2 regions of the Micromonospora luteifusca genome follow, and region 1 is predicted to be linked to the other one. Evidence: riboswitches for the same ligand, from Rfam matches in the RefSeq annotation. Region 1 holds a riboswitch; the other holds the start of a gene.
The links. A riboswitch is a leader RNA that binds a small molecule or an ion and turns the genes downstream of it on or off. The one in region 1 is predicted to bind S-adenosylmethionine.
Positions count from the first base shown of each region.

Region 2: linked by a shared signal. The riboswitch ahead of JOD64_RS23865 (ABC transporter substrate-binding protein) and the one ahead of thrC (threonine synthase) in region 1 are both predicted to bind S-adenosylmethionine.

Region 1 is NZ_JAFBBP010000001.1:2,717,857-2,726,138, reverse strand. It holds gene JOD64_RS12130 (DoxX family protein) at 1-77, shown strand, start outside; gene JOD64_RS12125 (ArsR/SmtB family transcription factor) at 164-469, opposite strand; gene JOD64_RS12120 (DMT family transporter) at 561-1,529, shown strand; SAM riboswitch class I at 1,597-1,732, shown strand; gene thrC (threonine synthase) at 1,743-3,029, shown strand; gene JOD64_RS12110 (GNAT family N-acetyltransferase) at 3,460-4,479, shown strand; gene paaN (phenylacetic acid degradation protein PaaN) at 4,574-6,247, shown strand; gene JOD64_RS12100 (GNAT family N-acetyltransferase) at 6,549-7,079, opposite strand; gene JOD64_RS12095 (cold-shock protein) at 7,318-7,521, shown strand; gene JOD64_RS12090 (hypothetical protein) at 8,069-8,282, shown strand, end outside.
Region 2 is NZ_JAFBBP010000001.1:5,212,930-5,221,211, reverse strand. It holds gene corA (magnesium/cobalt transporter CorA) at 1-491, opposite strand, end outside; gene JOD64_RS23870 (APC family permease) at 678-2,618, shown strand; SAM riboswitch class IV at 2,706-2,817, shown strand; gene JOD64_RS23865 (ABC transporter substrate-binding protein) at 3,096-3,977, shown strand; gene JOD64_RS23860 (amino acid ABC transporter permease) at 4,020-4,814, shown strand; gene JOD64_RS23855 (amino acid ABC transporter ATP-binding protein) at 4,811-5,554, shown strand; gene JOD64_RS23850 (Na+/H+ antiporter) at 5,560-7,134, opposite strand; gene JOD64_RS23845 (hypothetical protein) at 7,603-8,052, shown strand; gene JOD64_RS23840 (hypothetical protein) at 8,049-8,282, shown strand, end outside.

The sequences.
Region 1 (8,282 bases):
TCGACACTCTGCTCGCCCGGCGTCGCGCCGAAACTCCGCCCGTGTCGGTGGCTGAGCCGAACTCGATGGTCGTCTGACCGCACGCGTACCGCGCGTCGCCGGAGCCTCGACGAGGCGGTTCCGGCGACGTGCCCCGGTCTGGGGTCATTCCGGCGGCGGAGCGTCAGGCTGGCGTGCGCGCGCCGAGAACCGCGTGCAGGAGGCCCGGGTAGAGGCGGTCCAGTTCGTCGCGGCGGAGGCGGACCAGGCGGCTGGTGCCGGCGGCCCGGGTGCGGGTCAGGCCCGCCTCGCGCAGCACTTTGAGGTGGTGGCTGCGGGTCGCTTTGGAGACGCCGAAGTCGAAGCTGCCGCAGGCGGATTCGCCGCCCTCGGCGAGTGCCCGGACGATCTGTAGCCGCACGTCGTCGGCGAGTGCGGCCAGCACGGTGGTGACCGGTATGTCGGTCAGGTCAGGTTCGTGCGGCTCCATGTGACCAGTGTAACCGTTGTTCGACAATCGTCGAACGACACCCTAGGGTCGGTGTCGTTGGTTCGACGATACTCGAACATTGGAGCTGACGATGCGATCCCGCGCCGCCGCCTATCCGCTGCTCGCCGTGCTCGGTTGGGGCGTGATGTTCCCGGTCCTGGCCAGTGCGCTGACCCGGATCGACCCGCTCAACCTGACCACCGCCCGCTACCTGCTCGCCGCCGTCATTCTCGTCGCCATTCTGCTGCTCCGCGAGGGCTCCGGCGCGCTGCGGCCCGGCGGCCGGGCCGTCGAGATCGTGGTGCTCGGCGTAGTCGGCTTTGCCGGCTTCAACCTGCTCACCAACCTGGCGCTCGAACACGCCGCCCCCCAGCAGATCTCCCTCTTCGTGGCCACCACCCCCGTGATCACTCAGCTGGTCCGGTGGGCCCGTGACGGCGTACGGCCGAAGCCGCTCTTGCTGGCCCTCTCCCTGGTGGCGCTCCTCGGCGTCGGCCTGGTGATCACCCGCGGGAGCCTGGCGGGGCTCGGCCAGTTCGGTCTCGGCGGCCTGATGATGATCGGCGCGGTGCTCGGCTGGGGCATCTACACGCATGGTGCCAGCCGGTTCGGCGACTGGTCGCCGCTGCGCTTCACCACACTGACCGCGCTCGCCGGCACAGCCGCCATGCTGGCCGCGAGCATCGGCGCCGACGCCGTCGGTTGGCAGCACGCGCCGGCCGCCGCCGACCTCGCGGCGGTCGCCCCGCAATTGGCGTACGCCGTGATTGTGGCTGCCGTGATCGCGGTCCTGGCCTGGAACACCGGCGTGCAGCGGCTCGGTGCCGCCAACGCCGCGCTGTTCATGAACCTGGTCCCGGTGACCACCTTCGCGGTTCAGATCGCCCGCGGCTACCGCCCGGAACCCGTCGAGCTGGTCGGTGCCGCCATCACGATCGCCGCGCTGATCGCCGCGAACCTCGCCACCAGGGCGCGGGTCCGGCCCTCGTCCCTGCCGCAGTCGACCGCGGTCACGGACCAGATCGCGGTGGTCGACCCGGTGGCGGTGAACGCCCGCTGACCCACCCACTGGGATGGGCGCTGGAGGCTGCGCCCGGCTTTGCCTAGACTCGACGTCACAACTGCATACCTCATCCAGAGGGGCTGAGGGATACGGCCCGACGACGCCCCGGCAACCACCCCGCGCGCTCACCGCTGAGCGCCCCGCGGGGCAGGTGCCAATTCCGTCCCCGCCGCACCGTGCGATGCGGGGAAAGATGAGAGGACTCTCGACATGACGTCGACGCTCGCCCAATCCGGCATCGGCACCTCCGCCAGCCCCGCCCGCGCCCTGGTCTGTCGCGCCTGCTCGGCCTGCTACCCGCTCGTCGCCCAGCATGCCTGCTACGAGTGTTTCGGCCCGCTGGAGGTCGACTACGACACCGCCGCCCTGGCCACCGTCACCCGTGAGCAGATCGAGGCCGGCCCGAAGAACATCTGGCGGTACGCCGCACTGCTCCCCGCCGGTCAGGACCCGGCCAGCCGGGTCACCCTCGACCCGGGGCTGACCCCGCTGGTGGCGGCGCCGCACCTCGGCGCCGAGCTGGGCTTCACCGCGCCGCTCTGGGTCAAGGACGACAGCGCCAACCCCACCCACTCGTTCAAGGATCGCGTCGTCTCGGTGGCGCTCACCGCCGCGAAGGCGCTCGGCTTCACGCGCTTCGCCTGCGCGTCGACCGGCAACCTCGCCAACTCGGTGGCCGCGCACGCCGCCCGCGCCGGGGTGCCCTCGGTGGTCTTCATCCCCAGTGACCTGGAACAGGGCAAGGTCATCACCACCGCCGTCTACGGCGGTGAGCTGGTCGCCATCGACGGCTCCTACGACGATGTCAACCGGCTCTGCGGCGAGCTGGTGGAGACCGACGAGTTCGAGGACACCGCGTTCGTCAACGTGAACGTCCGGCCGTACTACGCGGAGGGCTCCAAGACCCTCGGCTACGAGGTGGCCGAGCAGCTCGGGTGGCGGATCCCGGCGCAGGTGGTCATCCCGATGGCCAGCGGCGAGCTGCTCACCAAGATTGACAAGGCCTTCTCCGAGCTGGTGGAGATCGGCCTGGTCGAGGCCCCGGCCGGCGGTTGGAAGGTCTTCGGGGCCCAGTCGGCCGGCTGCAACCCGATCGCCACCGCTCTGCACGCCGACACCGACACGATCATCCCGGTCAAGCCCACCGGCATCGCCAAGTCGCTCAACATCGGCGACCCGGCCGCCGGCCTCTACGCCCTGGAGGCGGTCCGCCGCACCGGCGGGTGGATGGAGTACGCCGACGACGACGAGATCCGCGCCGGCATCCGCGATCTGGCCCGCACCACCGGTGTCTTCGCCGAGACCGCTGGCGGGGTGACCGTCGCGGTGCTGCGCAAGTTGGTCGAGTCCGGTCGGCTCGACCCGACGGCGGAGACCGTCGTGTTCAACACCGGCGAAGGACTGAAGACCATCGACGCGGTGGCGGGCCAGGTCGGGCCTTCCCACCACATCAAGCCCTCGCTGCGTGCCGCCCGCGACGCCGGCCTGCTCGGCTGACCCCGCCCGCGCCCGCGCCCGCGCCCGCGCCCGCGCCCGCGCCCGCGCCCGCGCCTGTGGCGTCGGTCCGGGTCGCTGGCGTCGCGATATTGATCGGCTCCGTTTCGCCGACGTGGCGGTATCCGAGCGCCTGGACACCGCCACATCGGCGATCTGGAGTGGATCACGTGCTGGGTCGGGGTCGCGTGGGGAAGAGCCGCCCGGTAACTGGAATTTCGCTGTGAGTGTGGAAAACCCGCCGCTCTGTACTTGACGGCAGGAACCGGACGGCGCAAGATGCTCCGTGCGGGAGGGCATTTCGCCGAAGACTTTTGAAGTTCTTGCGACCCAACGCCGGAGGCGTTGTGCGAGTGTCCCTCCCGACCACGTTCGATCGGGCCAGCGAATAATTCGCTGGCCCGATCGCTTTTCCGGGTGCACGCTCGGCGGCATGAGCATCACGATCGCGTCGTTCGACGGCGCCGACCGGGCTTCGGTCGACGAGGCGTACCTGATCGGGGCGGCCGTCAGCGACGCCGATCTGCCGGACCTGCCGCCCTTCTGCCGGCGGCGGTTCGACGCGATGTTCCACACGCCGATGCCCGGCACCCGGTCCCTCTGGGCGCTGGCCCGACTGGACGGCGTGCCGGCCGGTTACCTCCAACTGGACCTGCCGCAGCTCGACAACACCGACAACGCCACCGCCGAGCTGGTGGTGCATCCGGAGCTGCGGCGGCGGGGCGTCGGCCGGGCACTGCACGAGTACGGGCTGCGCCTGCTGCGGGAGCACGGACGCAAGCGGGTGGTCGCGATGGCCGTCTCCGCGCTGCCCGGCGGGCCCGCCCGAAGCGTGGCGGGTGACGCGTTCGCCGCCTCGACGGGCGCTCAATCCGCCCTGGCCGAGGTGCGTCGTCGGCTCGATGTCGACGAGATTGACCGGGTCGCGCTGCGGGCGGCGTTGGCCGAGGCCCAGCCGCGGGCCGAGGGCTACCGGTCGGTCTGCTGGCAGGGGGCGACCCCGCAGGAGTACGTCGCGGACATCGCCTACCTGGACGGCCGGCTGCTCATCGACGCTCCCATGGGGGACGTGCAGTGGGAACCGGAGCAGGTGGACGCCGAGCGCATCCGCGGCAACGACCGGGCGTTGGACGCCAGGGGCCGGCGGCGTTACCACCTCGGGATGCGCCACGAGGCGACCGGCCGGCTGGTCGCCTGGACCCTGCTGGACGTGGGCGCCTCCGCCGACTGGCACGCGTTCCAGCAGATCACCATCGTCGACCCGGCCCACCGTGGGCACCGGCTCGGCCTCATCGCCAAGGCCGAGAACCTGCACCACCTGCTCACCCACGAGCCGGCGGTCCGCATGATCGACACCTGGAACGCGGCAAGCAACAGCTACATGGTGGCGATCAACGAGCAGCTCGGCTTCCGGCCGGTGGACGCCTGGACCGACTGGCAGCTCACGCTCTGACGGACGCTGGTGCTCGCGGACGTGACTCAGGCATGCGGCGTTGTCTGTCATCGGCGCTTCTGCTCCCGAACACGGCTGCGGCATGATGGCGGGCATGACGGAGACCCCGCAGCCCCTGTACGACAGGCACGCCGACACCCTCAACCGTGCGCTGACCGCGATCACGGAGCGGGGCTACTGGTCCGCCTATCCCGAATCTCCCAGCCCCCGGGTGTACGGCGAGACCGCCGCCGCCGACGGTAAGGCCGCCTTCGAGGCGTACCTCGGTGGTGATTTTCCGCTCGACCAGCCGGGCGCCGGTGAACGCGTCGCCACCGAGACGAGCCCGTTCGGGGTGGAGTTGGCGGTGCGCTACCCGCATGCCGCCCCCGGCGAGCTGATCGACGCCGCCTCCGCCGCGCTTCCGGCGTGGCGCGACGCCGGCCCGCAGGCCCGGGTGGGCGTCTGCCTGGAGATCCTCGACCGGCTGCACAAGCACATCTTCGAGCTGGCCAACGCGGTGCAGTTCACCAGCGGGCAGGCGTTCGTTATGGCCTTCCAGGCCGGCGGCGCACACGCGCTGGACCGGGCGCTGGAGGCGTTGGCTTACGCGTACGCCGAGATGACCCGGCACCCGGGGACGGCAGGCTGGGAGAAGGCCGCCGGCAAGGGTGACCCGCTGCGGATGACCAAGACGTTCCACGTCGTGCCGCGTGGGGTGGCGCTGGTGATCGGCTGCAACACCTTCCCGACCTGGAACTCGTACCCCGGGCTGTTCGCCTCGCTGGTCACCGGCAACCCAGTGATCGTCAAGCCGCACCCGCGCGCGGTGCTGCCACTGGCCATCACCGTGAAGTACGCCCGGGAGGTGCTCGCCGAGGCCGGCTTCGACCCGAACCTGATCATGCTGGCTGCTGAGGCCCCCGGCGAGAAGCTCGCGAGCGACCTGGCCCTGCACCGCTCCATCCGGATCGTCGACTTCACCGGCTCCACCGAGTACGGCGACTGGCTGGAGACGCACGCCCGGCAAGCGTCGGTCTACACCGAGAAGGCCGGCCTGAACACGGTCGTCATCGACTCCACCGACGACTTCGCCGGGATGTGCCGCAACCTCGGTTTCACGCTGACCCTCTACAGCGGCCAAATGTGCACCACCTCGCAGAACATCCTCATCCCCGCCGGCGGCATCGAGACCGACCAGGGGCGCAAGAGCTTCGACGAGGTGGCCGGCGGAATCGCCGCGGCGGTCGGCAAGCTCACCGCGGACCCGGCCCGAGGCGTGGAGCTGACCGGCGCCATCGTCAACGACGGGGTGCTGGAGCGGCTGGCCGAGGTGACCAAGGTCGGCGAGCCGGTGCTGGAGTCGCGGGCCGTGATCCACCCGTCGTACGCCGACGCGGTGGTGCGTACCCCGACGATCGTGAAACTGACCGCGGACGACGCGGAGACGTACGGCCGGGAGTGGTTCGGGCCGATCTCGTTCGCCATCGCGACCGACTCCACCACGCACAGCCTGGACCTGCTGCGCCGCACGGTCGGCGAGAAGGGCGCGCTCACCGCCGGGGTCTACTCCACCGACGAGGCCGTGCTGGACGCCACCGAGGCGGTCGCGGTCGAGGTCGGGGTGCACCTGTCCTGCAACCTCACCGGCGGGGTCTTCGTGAACCAGTCGGCGGCGTTCTCCGACTTCCACGGCAGTGGCGCCAACGCGGCGGCGAACTCGGCGTTGACCGATGGGGCGTACGTGGCCAATCGATTCCGGATCGTGCAGTCTCGGCGGCACGTCTGATCTGTGGTTGTTGCTTTTGGGCTTTCCGGGGCGGCCCGCCCTGCTTGCGGTTGGGGGTTTCCGGGGCAGCCCGACCCGCTCCGGGCGGTCAGGCTTGATCCCTGCGCGGGTCGGGCTGCCCCGGAAACCCTTTGTGGGCACGGTGGTCGTGGGCGTCTCTGCGCCTGCGCTGTCCCATCAACCCATGATCGTGCTGCAACCAGGATGTAGTGGTAACCGTTTGCGGGGAGGCCACTCGATCCTGGTTGTAGCGCGATCATGGGGTTGGCGGCGTCGACAGCGGGTCATTGCGCGGCGGGGTTCAGGCCGTTCGGCGCATTTGTAGTTCGGTCAGGGCCGGGATCGTGGGGTGGGGGACCCGTACGCCGGTGTCGGTGAAGCCCAGCCGCTGGTAGGCGCGGTAGGCGCGGTTGTTGCCGACCACCACCTCCAGCAGCAGCTCCGGCCGGCCGCAGGCCCGCGACCAGGCGGCCACCCCGTCCACCAGGTCGCCGAGCAGCCCGCCGCCCCGCCAGGCTGGCGTGACGTAAACGGCGTAGATCACGGTCAGCCCCGGCTCGTTCGGGGCGACCGTGCCGCCGGCGTGTCCGACCAGCCGGCCGCCCGGATCGGCGATGAACTGTGCGTTGGTGGGACCGGCCGAGGTGAAGGCGACCCGGGCGGCGAACTCGGTGTGCGGTCGGGCCGCCGCGTCCGCCAGGGTCTCCAGGAAAGCCAACGGTGCGTCGGCGAGCATCTCCAGGCGTAGCGCCCGCATCCGGGCGGCGTCGCCAGGCCGGACCCGGCGGATCTGCGTCTGCCGGAGGGCGGCTGGGCCGGTATCGGTGGTCATGCCCGCATGCCTACCACAGGGGTGGACACCATTTTCCGAGCACGGCTGGAGGCGGTGCCGGAGCGGCCAGAACGGTGCCCGATTTGTGGTCGTGCGCGGTCGTCATCCCTCGTGTAGCGTGCGATTCCGGTCACCTGCTTCAATGGCCGCCATCGATCGCTGGGGCGGTGGTCCGAGGGCGCCCGGCCGCGCCGTGCGCCGGGTCAGGCAACGCTGCGCAGAGTGAGGGAAGTGCACCGTGGCACAGGGCACCGTGAAATGGTTCAACGCCGAAAAGGGCTACGGCTTCATCGCCGTCGACGGCGGTCAGGACGTGTTCGTTCACTTCTCCGCAATCGAGATGGACGGCTACAAGGCGCTGGATGACGGTCAGCGGGTGGAGTTCGAGATCGCCCAGGGGCAGAAGGGCCCGCAGGCCGAGCACGTACGCGTCATCGCCTGAGCTTCCTCCCCGATCGGCCCCCACGTCGGGGCTGCGGCACGGGCGCGCAGCCGGGAAGATCGTGAACCGTTCCAGCCAATGCTGAGGAGCGTTCATGACCGACGAGTCACCCCCGCCCACCCCACCCTCCGGGCCGGGTGAGCCGGGCCCGTCCGAGCCGGGTCCGTCCGAGCCGGGTCCGTCCGAGCCGACCCCGCCCCACGGCGGTTTCAACGCGACGCCGGGCACGGCGTCTGGCTGGGATCCCGCGCGGGGTGCGGCCGGTCCGCCCCCGCAGGGCTGGGCTTACCCGCCACCCGGGGGCTACCCGCCCGGGGTGGGCGCTTACGGCGGACAGCCCGGGTGGGGTCCCTCTGGCGGGCAGCCCGGGGCGGGTCCCTATGGCGGGCAGCCGTGGTATCCGGGGTCGGCAGTCGGCTGGTACCCGCCGGGTTACGGGTTCGACCCGAACGACCCGCTGGTCACTCCCCCCGGTGCCGGTCTTGCCGGATGGTTCAACCGGTGTTGGGCAGCGTTGCGCCGGGGTTGGCGGCAGTTGGTGCCCATCATGCTGCTCACCCAGGTGTTGCCGGCGGCGGTGCTTTCGGTGATCTCCCTCGGTCTGGACCCGACGGCGAAGTGGGCCGCCCAGGCCGAGGCGGATCCGACCGCCGTGCTGCCGGACAATTTCGCCGCCGAGTTGGTGAGCCTCATCGTCGTGCTGGTCGGCGGCAGTTTGTTGATCGGGTTGCTGCAGGCCGCCGGGTGGGCCGCCGGCAGTT
Region 2 (8,282 bases), 2.5 Mb from region 1:
CGCCGCCGCACCGCAGCCAGGTCCGGTGCCTCACCGTGTCGAACGGTGACCACGAAACCCGGCCCGATGAAGAGGTGCAGTTCGGAGAACTCGACCTCCTCCCGCAGGTCGTCGTAGCTGGCGGCACGCAGCACCACGAACAGGGTGTGGCCGTACCGTTCCAGCTTGGGTCGCTGGTGGGCGTTGATCGCGTCCTCGACCGCCAGGTCGTGTAGCCGAAACTCCCGGGCCAGCGAGGTGATCTGGCCGATGTCCGGCCGGTACAACCCGATCCAGGCCATTGCGCTGTCCTGCTCCTGCAGGCAGCGGTACGTCTCCGCGAGGCCGGACGGCGAGGCGAACCGGTGCCCTTGGACGTAGACGGCGCTGTCCACCAGACCACCGGGTGTTTCGAGCGACTCCACGGGTGGCGGCTCGCCGACCCTCGTCTCGTACTCGTCCAGTTGACGACCGAAACCACCACCCGGGCGGGAGCGACGGCCACCGACCATGCCCTGTCCCCTCCCCCGGTGACGTCCGGTCGGGCGCGATCCCGCCAACCGGGGGCGCTGTTTCCCCCGTGTCTTCGGCCCGAAACCCGACCAGGCGCCGGGCGAGTTCCGAGCACCGGCGGACGGGCGCGGCCGGACGGGCGGATACTCACGGTGACCGTGGGCGGGACGACGGGGGACGCGCCGATGGAGGTCAACAGGCGCGCCGGCCGGCTGCGGCGGTGGTTGCTCGACGCCGGCTCGGACCAGGTCGTGCAGCACCCTGGGCCACACGGGCGTCCGCCGGAGCGCCGGCACCACCCGTGGTGGAAGGTGATGTGCCTGACCGGCGTCGACTACTTCTCCACGCTGGGCTACCAGCCGGGCATCGCGGCGCTGGCCGCCGGGGCGCTGTCGCCGGTGGCGACCCTGGTGCTGGTGCTGGTGACACTGCTGGGTGCACTGCCGGTCTACCGACGGGTGGCGGTGGAGAGCCCACACGGTGAGGGCTCGATCGCGATGCTGGTACGCCTGTTGAGCTACTGGCCGGGCAAGCTGCTGGTACTGGTGCTGCTCGGTTTCGCGGCCACCGACTTCATCATCACCATCACCCTGTCGGCCGCCGACGCGACCGCGCACCTCGACGAGAACCCGTTCTGGCCGAGCGGGCTCAAGGGGCACGAGGTGCTGCTCACGCTGCTGCTGCTGACACTGCTGGGCGCGGTGTTCCTCAAGGGATTCGGCGAGGCCATCGGGATCGCCGTCGTCCTGGTCGCGGTGTACCTGGCGCTGAACGCGGTGGTGATGGCCGATGCGCTGTGGCGGGTGGTGACGCACCCGAGTGCGGTCGCGGACTGGACCACCACGCTGACCACCGGCCACGGCGATCCCTGGATGGTGGTCGGGTTGTCGCTGCTGGTCTTCCCGAAACTGGCGTTGGGTCTGTCCGGCTTCGAGACCGGGGTGGCGGTCATGCCGAACGTCCGAGGTGACCCACAGGACTCCGAGGCTCGACCGCTGGGCCGGATTCGCGGCGCGCGCCGGCTACTCACCACCGCCGCGGTGATCATGAGCGCCTTCCTGATCACCAGCAGCGTGACGACCACCGTGCTGATCCCTGCGGAGGATTTCCAGCCGGGCGGACCGGCGAACGGCCGGGCGCTGGCCTACCTGGCGCACGAGCACCTCGGGGAGGTGTTCGGCACCGTCTACGACCTGTCCACCATCGGGATCCTGTGGTTCGCGGGGGCGTCGGCGATGGCCGGTCTGCTCAACCTCGTACCTCGCTACCTGCCCCGCTACGGCATGGCACCGACCTGGGCGCGGGCCGTCCGGCCGCTGGTGCTGGTCTTCACCGCGGTGGCGTTTCTGATCACGGTCGTCTTCGAGGCCAGCGTGGACGCGCAGGGCGGCGCGTACGCCACGGGTGTCCTGGTATTGATCACTTCGGCGGCGACCGCGGTGACGCTCGCGGCGGTGCGACGGCGTCAGCGCGGCCGCACCTTCTCGTTCGGAGCCATCGCGGTGATCTTCGTCTACACCACCCTGGCGAACGTGGTGGAACGCCCCGACGGTGTCAAGATCGCGGCCTGTTTCATCGGCGGGATCATCGTGGTCTCGCTGCTCTCCCGGCTGTCCCGGGCCTTCGAGCTGCGGGTCGACCACGTCGAACTGGACCCCGTCGCGACCCGGATGATCGACGAGCGTGCCGGACGGCGAATCCGGCTCATCGCCCATGATCCCGACCGCCGGGACGTGGCCGAGTACCGCGCCAAGCTGGAACAGACCATGGCGGACAACGACTTTCCCGACGACAGCGACGTCATCTTCGTCGAGGTCCACGTCAGCGACCCGTCGGACTTCGAGACCGAACTGCTGGTCCGTGGCAGCGTGGCGGACGACGCCTTCCCGGTGCTCAGCCTGACCAGTTCCTCGGTGCCCAACGCGCTCGCCGCGCTGCTGCTGGAGATCCGCGACCGGAGCCGGCGACGCCCACACATCTACTTCGAGTGGAGCGAGGGCGGCCCGGGTCGCAACATCCTGCGCTACCTGGCGTTCGGGCAGGGTGCGACCGCCTCGGTCACCCGCGAGATCCTGCGCCGCCAGGACCCCGACCGACGCCGCCGCCCGCACGTGCACGCCGGCTGACCTGTGGGCGGGGCATCCCGTCGCACACCGTGAGCGTGGTCATAACGACTGGACGATCCACCCGGGCGTGCTGCTAGCCTCGCCGCAGGTCATGAGTGCCAGCGCGAAGCCCCGGCTCGCTGGCCGGCAACCCTCCTCCGCGGTGGGGTGCCCCGGGTGAAGACCAGGCACCGGCACGACGCCGGTGCAAGCGTGGCCTGGCACCCAGGTCAGCACAGACCCGGGAGAACCATGAGCATCATCCTCAGCAGCGCCCCATCGACCGACGTCGCGGATGTCCGCGCCGGTTGGCCCTCGCCGGCACTGACCCGGCGACGGCACGTGGACATGATGCGAATGTGCGGCGCCGCCTGTCGTCGCGGCATCACGCACTAGCGCACTCACCTTCCCGAGCCCTTCCCAGCGGTACGCCCATCGGGCGCACCGTCGGCGGCGCACGCCTGTGCACGCCGAGACGCGACCTTTTCGGAGACACCCGTGCGATTTCTTCCTACCCTGACCCGCGCCGCCGCCCTGGGCGCGGCCACGATCCTGGCCGCGACCACGCTCACCGCCTGCGGCAACGACAGCTCGTCCGACGCCACCGCCAACCCGTACGGCCTGGCGCAGCCGGGCGTGCTGCGGGCCGGCACGCTGACCGACGCCCCGCCGAACGTCTACCTCAAGGACGGTAAGTTCACCGGTTTCGACAACGACCTGCTGACCGCCGTGGCCAGCAGGCTCGGCCTCAAGGTCGAGTTCGTCGGCACCGACTTCTCCGCCCTTCTCTCCCAGGTCAACAACCACAAGTTCGACGTTGGCAGCTCCTCGATCACCATCACCGAGGCACGTAAGAAGACCGTCGACTTCGGCAACGGCTACGACTTCGGCTACTTCGGCCTGGACGTCCCGGCCGGCTCCCCGATCACCGGCTTCGACCAGCTCGCCGGCAAGCGGGTCGTGGTGGTGCAGGGCACCGTCCAGGACGACTACGCCACCGGCGAGCAGCTCGACCCGGTGCGGGTGCCGGACTACAACGGCGCGATCAACCAGCTCAAGGCCGGCACCGCCGACGCGTGGATCGCCCCGGCCGAGATCGGCGAGAAGTCGGCCGCCGAGAGCAACGGCAAGATCAGCGTTGCGGCCAAGCAGCTCAGCCCGGCACCGACCGCGTACGCCGTCGCCAAGGGCGGCGACAAGCTGCGCGAGGCACTGAACAAGGGCCTCGACGAGGTCATCGCGGACGGCACCTGGAGCCGGTTGCAGGCGCAGTACTACCCCGGCCGGCCGATCCCGGCGGACTTCACGCCGGGCAGCGGCACGGTGACGGCCCCGTCCGCGGCAGCCACGCCGTCGGCGTCCGCGTCGACCGCTTCCTGAGTACCCGGTGACGAGCGAGCAGGGCGGTAGGAGAGGCGACCGATGGATCCGTTGAGCACTCTGTGGGAGACCTTCTTCGACATCGACGCCATGCGCGAGGCGCTGCCCGAGATGCTGACCGTCGGGTTGCCCAACACGCTGATCCTGGCGGTCTCCGCCGCCCTGCTCGGCTCGGTGCTGGGCCTGTTGCTGGCCGTCGCCGGCATCTCCCGCAGCCGCTGGCTGCGCTGGCCGGCGCGGGTCTACACCGACGTGTTCCGAGGGCTTCCGGCCGCGGCGACGATCCTGCTGATCGGCGTCGGGCTGGCCCCGCTGGGCATGCAGGTCTGGGGGCCGGACCCGTACCCGTTGGGAATCCTGGCGTTGTCGCTCATCGCGGCCGCGTACATCGGGGAGATCTTCCGCTCCGGCATCCAGTCGGTGGAGGCCGCCCAGTTGGAGGGCGCCCGTGCTCTCGGCTTCTCCTGGGCCGACGCGATGCGGCTGGTGATCATTCCGCAGGGCATCCGGCGAGTGCTGCCGGCGTGGGTGAACCAGCTCATCGCCCTGATCAAGGACTCCAGCCTGGTCTACTTCCTCGGCCTGGTGGCCAGCCAGCGGGAGCTGTTCCGGATCGGGCAGGACTACGCGGCCACCACCGGCAACGAGTCCGCGCTGCTGCTGGCCGGGCTCTGCTACCTGGTGCTGACCGTCCCGCTGACGCACGTCGTCAACTGGATCGACCGGCGGCTGCGCAACGGCCGACCGGCCACCACCGCGCCAGACGAGGACGAGGACGAGGACCAGGACGAGACCGCGCCGGCGCTGCCCGCCGCGACGGAAGGAGACCGGCGATGACCACCGCGACGACCACCTCGGTCAGCCTCGACGTACGCGACGTGCACCTCGCCTTCGGGCCGAACCGGGTGCTGCGCGGTGTCGACCTCACCGTGCCGCGCGGGGCGACGGCCTGTGTGATCGGTCCGTCCGGGTCGGGCAAGTCCACACTGCTGCGCACCATCAATCGCCTCATCGAGCCGGACCGCGGCGACGTCCTGCTGGACGGGCGCAGCGTGCTGGGCGACGACCCGGACGCGCTGCGGCAGCGGGTGGGCATGGTCTTCCAACAGTTCAATCTCTTCCCGCACATGAGTGTGCTGCGCAACGTCACCCTCGCGCTGCGCCGGCTCCGCAAGCTCGGCGAGGACGAGGCGGAGGCGGTCGCCCGGGCTCAACTGGAGCTGGTGGGGTTGGCAGCCAAGGCCGACGCACGGCCGGCGCAACTCTCCGGCGGTCAGCAGCAGCGCGTGGCGATCGCCCGGGCGCTGGCGCTGCGGCCCGAGGTGATGCTCTTCGACGAGGCCACCTCGGCACTCGACCCGGAGTTGGTCAAAGGCGTGCTCGGGGTGATGGCCGACCTGTCCGCCGCGGGCATGACCATGGTGGTGGTCACCCACGAGATGGGCTTCGCCCGGCAGGTCGCCGACACCGTCGCCTTCATGGACCGGGGTGTCGTGCTGGAGGCCGGGCCGCCCGCGGCGATCTTCGAACGGGCCGAGCACCCCCGGCTGCGCCGGTTCCTCGCCCAGGTGCTCTGAACTCGTCAGTCGTTGGGTTCGCGTCCCAGCAGCCGGATCTCCTCGTTGTCCAGCGACGTTTGGAGCTCCTGCAGCACGAGGTCGTCGATCTCCCGGCTGTCGCGCAGGCGGGTGATCTCCCGCCGCTTGTGCGCGAGGACACCGAGGCGCAGCCGGCGTTCCAGACGACGTTCCTCGGCGGTGTCCCCCCCGCTCTCGTTGACGTCCTCCAGGTGTCGTTGGTACTCGGCCTGAAGCCGGCGCACCGCCTCCTCCCGGGCACCGACCTCGGCGGCGACCTGGGGCAGGGCGGCCAGGCCCACCTCGGTGGCCCGTCGCCGGGCGTTGCGGGCCTCGTCGACGCGTTCGGGGTCGCCGACCAACCCCGCCCAGCGCACCACCTTCGGCAGGGTGGTGCCCTGCAGCAGCATGATCAGCACGATGACCAGCGCGGTGACGAAGATGATCAGGTCGCGTTCGACCACCGGTTGACCGGCGACCGTCGTCGCCGGGACGGCCAACGCGGCGGCCAGCGACACCGCACCCCGGAAACCGGACCAGCCGGCGACGGTCCCCACCCGCCAGCCGGACGGCCCCTGACCCTCGATCACCATCCGGCGGCGCCGCAACCTCGCCGACAGCGTGGTCAGATAGATGAAGAGCAGCCGCGTGGCCAGGACCACCACGGTGACCGCGAGCACGATCACCAGCGCCCGTCGGGGCGAGGCGCTGGTGATGCCCCGCACCGCGCGGGGTATCTGCGTGCCGAGCAGCACGAACAGCCCACCGTTGATCAGGAACGTGGTCAGGTCCCAGAACGCGTACGCCAGCACCCGCGACCGGGCGCGGATCACCCGTGGTCCGGCGTAGGCGAGCATGAGCCCGGCGACCACCACCGCCAGCACACCGCTGGCGTGCACCGAGTCGGCGAGCAGGAAGGCCCCGAACGGTGTCAGCACACTCAGCGCGCCCTCGCGCAGCGGATCGTCGAGCCGCTTACGGATCAACACCACGGCGGCCCCCACCAGCAGACCGGCGAGCACGCCGCCGACGCTGGCCCCGACGAACTCCTCGCTGACCCCCAGCACGCCCGGCTCCGCGCCCCCGGCGAGCAGACCCACCGCCACCGCGAAGATCACCAGGGCGGTGCCGTCGTTGATCAGGCTTTCCGCGTGCAGGGTGGTGAGCAGCTTGCGGGGCAACCGTTTGGCGAGCCCGGTGACCGCTGCGGCGTCGGTCGGCGCGAGGACCGCGCCGAGCACCCAGGCGGCGGCGGGGTTCACCCCGAACGCCTGGGCGGTGAACGACACCGTGACCATGGTGAGCACCACCAACACCACGGCGAGCAGCCCGATCACCGGCAGGTTGGCCCGGATCTCACGCAGGCTGATGGTGAGGCTCTCCCGGTACAGGATCGCCGGCAGGAAGATCAGCAGCACCAGGTCCGGTTCCAGGGTCACCTCGGACAGTGGCGGCGCGAACCCGAGCAGCACCCCGAACGCGATGAGCAGGACCGGCGGCGCGACCCGGTACCGGCCGCCGAGAGTGGTACCGACCAGGACGGTGGCGCCCAGCACCACGATCAGGACGAGCACCTCCACGACGCGTACCCCCTCGATCGTTGGCCGACGGCGGACGCGCCGGTGGTTCCATCTGACCGCACCCGCCGGCCGGTTCGACCCGAAACCGTCCTCACCACCTCACCGATCGGCGACCCGACGCCACCAGTCACCCTCGGTAAAATTTCTGACACCCACCGTCACCGAGATGACAGTGCGGCCCGGTCGCCGCGCTCCCCTCGGCCCGGCGCGCAGAGGCCGGGCCAAAATGGGCTCTGACCTGCGGTAATGCGACTTACACCAGGTGGACGACAACCGGTCATCGGTGATACACAGGCAGATATCGGCAGCCAACGACGGCGAGTCGCTTCACCTCCTCGCCTTACGACCGTTCACCCGCAACGCACCTTCGGGCTTCGCCGTACGGACCGCAGCTCCTGGTCGCGACCCACCAGGCGGCACTGGCCCACCGGCCGCTGCTGGACGACGGTCCTCGATCAGGGAGTCGCCGTGGGACACCTGCGTATTCGATCCCGGCACCAGCCGCACGAGGTCGCTGTCCTGGCCGCGGCAGCCGTCTGCGGCGTTCTGATGATGACCCTCGACGTCCGGCCGCTCTCCGTTCAGACGTCGATGCCGGTGCCCATCCAGGTCGCCTGGGAACTGGGGCTGATCGCGGTGGGCCTGGGCGGGCTGCTGGGCATCCTGTGGCCCGGCCGACTCTCCACCGGGCTCGGGCTGGAACTCGCGTCGGTGCTGGTGCTCGGCACGATCACCGGCATGTACGCGGGAGCCCTGGTGGTCATGTCGGGCCAACAATCCATCGCCGCGACGTCGTTCGTCGCCGCGGTGACGGTCGGATCGCTCTGGCGAGCCGGGCAGATAGCCGTCGATCTGCGCCGCCTGGCCCGGGCTTATGAAGCGGTGAGCTGTGTACAACTAGAGGCAGGTGTCACGTGATCAACTCCCCGCCGCCCGCGGCACCGCACTGGGTGCAGGTGACGCTCAGCGTGCTCGGCATCCTCGGCGGAAGCACCGGCCTGGCCGCGATAGCAACGGTCATCGTGCAGCGGGGCAAGTTCAAGGCCGACGCCGCCGACACCCTCACCGATGTCGCTCTCACCCTGGTGCAGCCGTTGCAGACTCGGGTCACCGAGTTGGAGGGCGAGGCGCTCAGCGCACGATCCGAG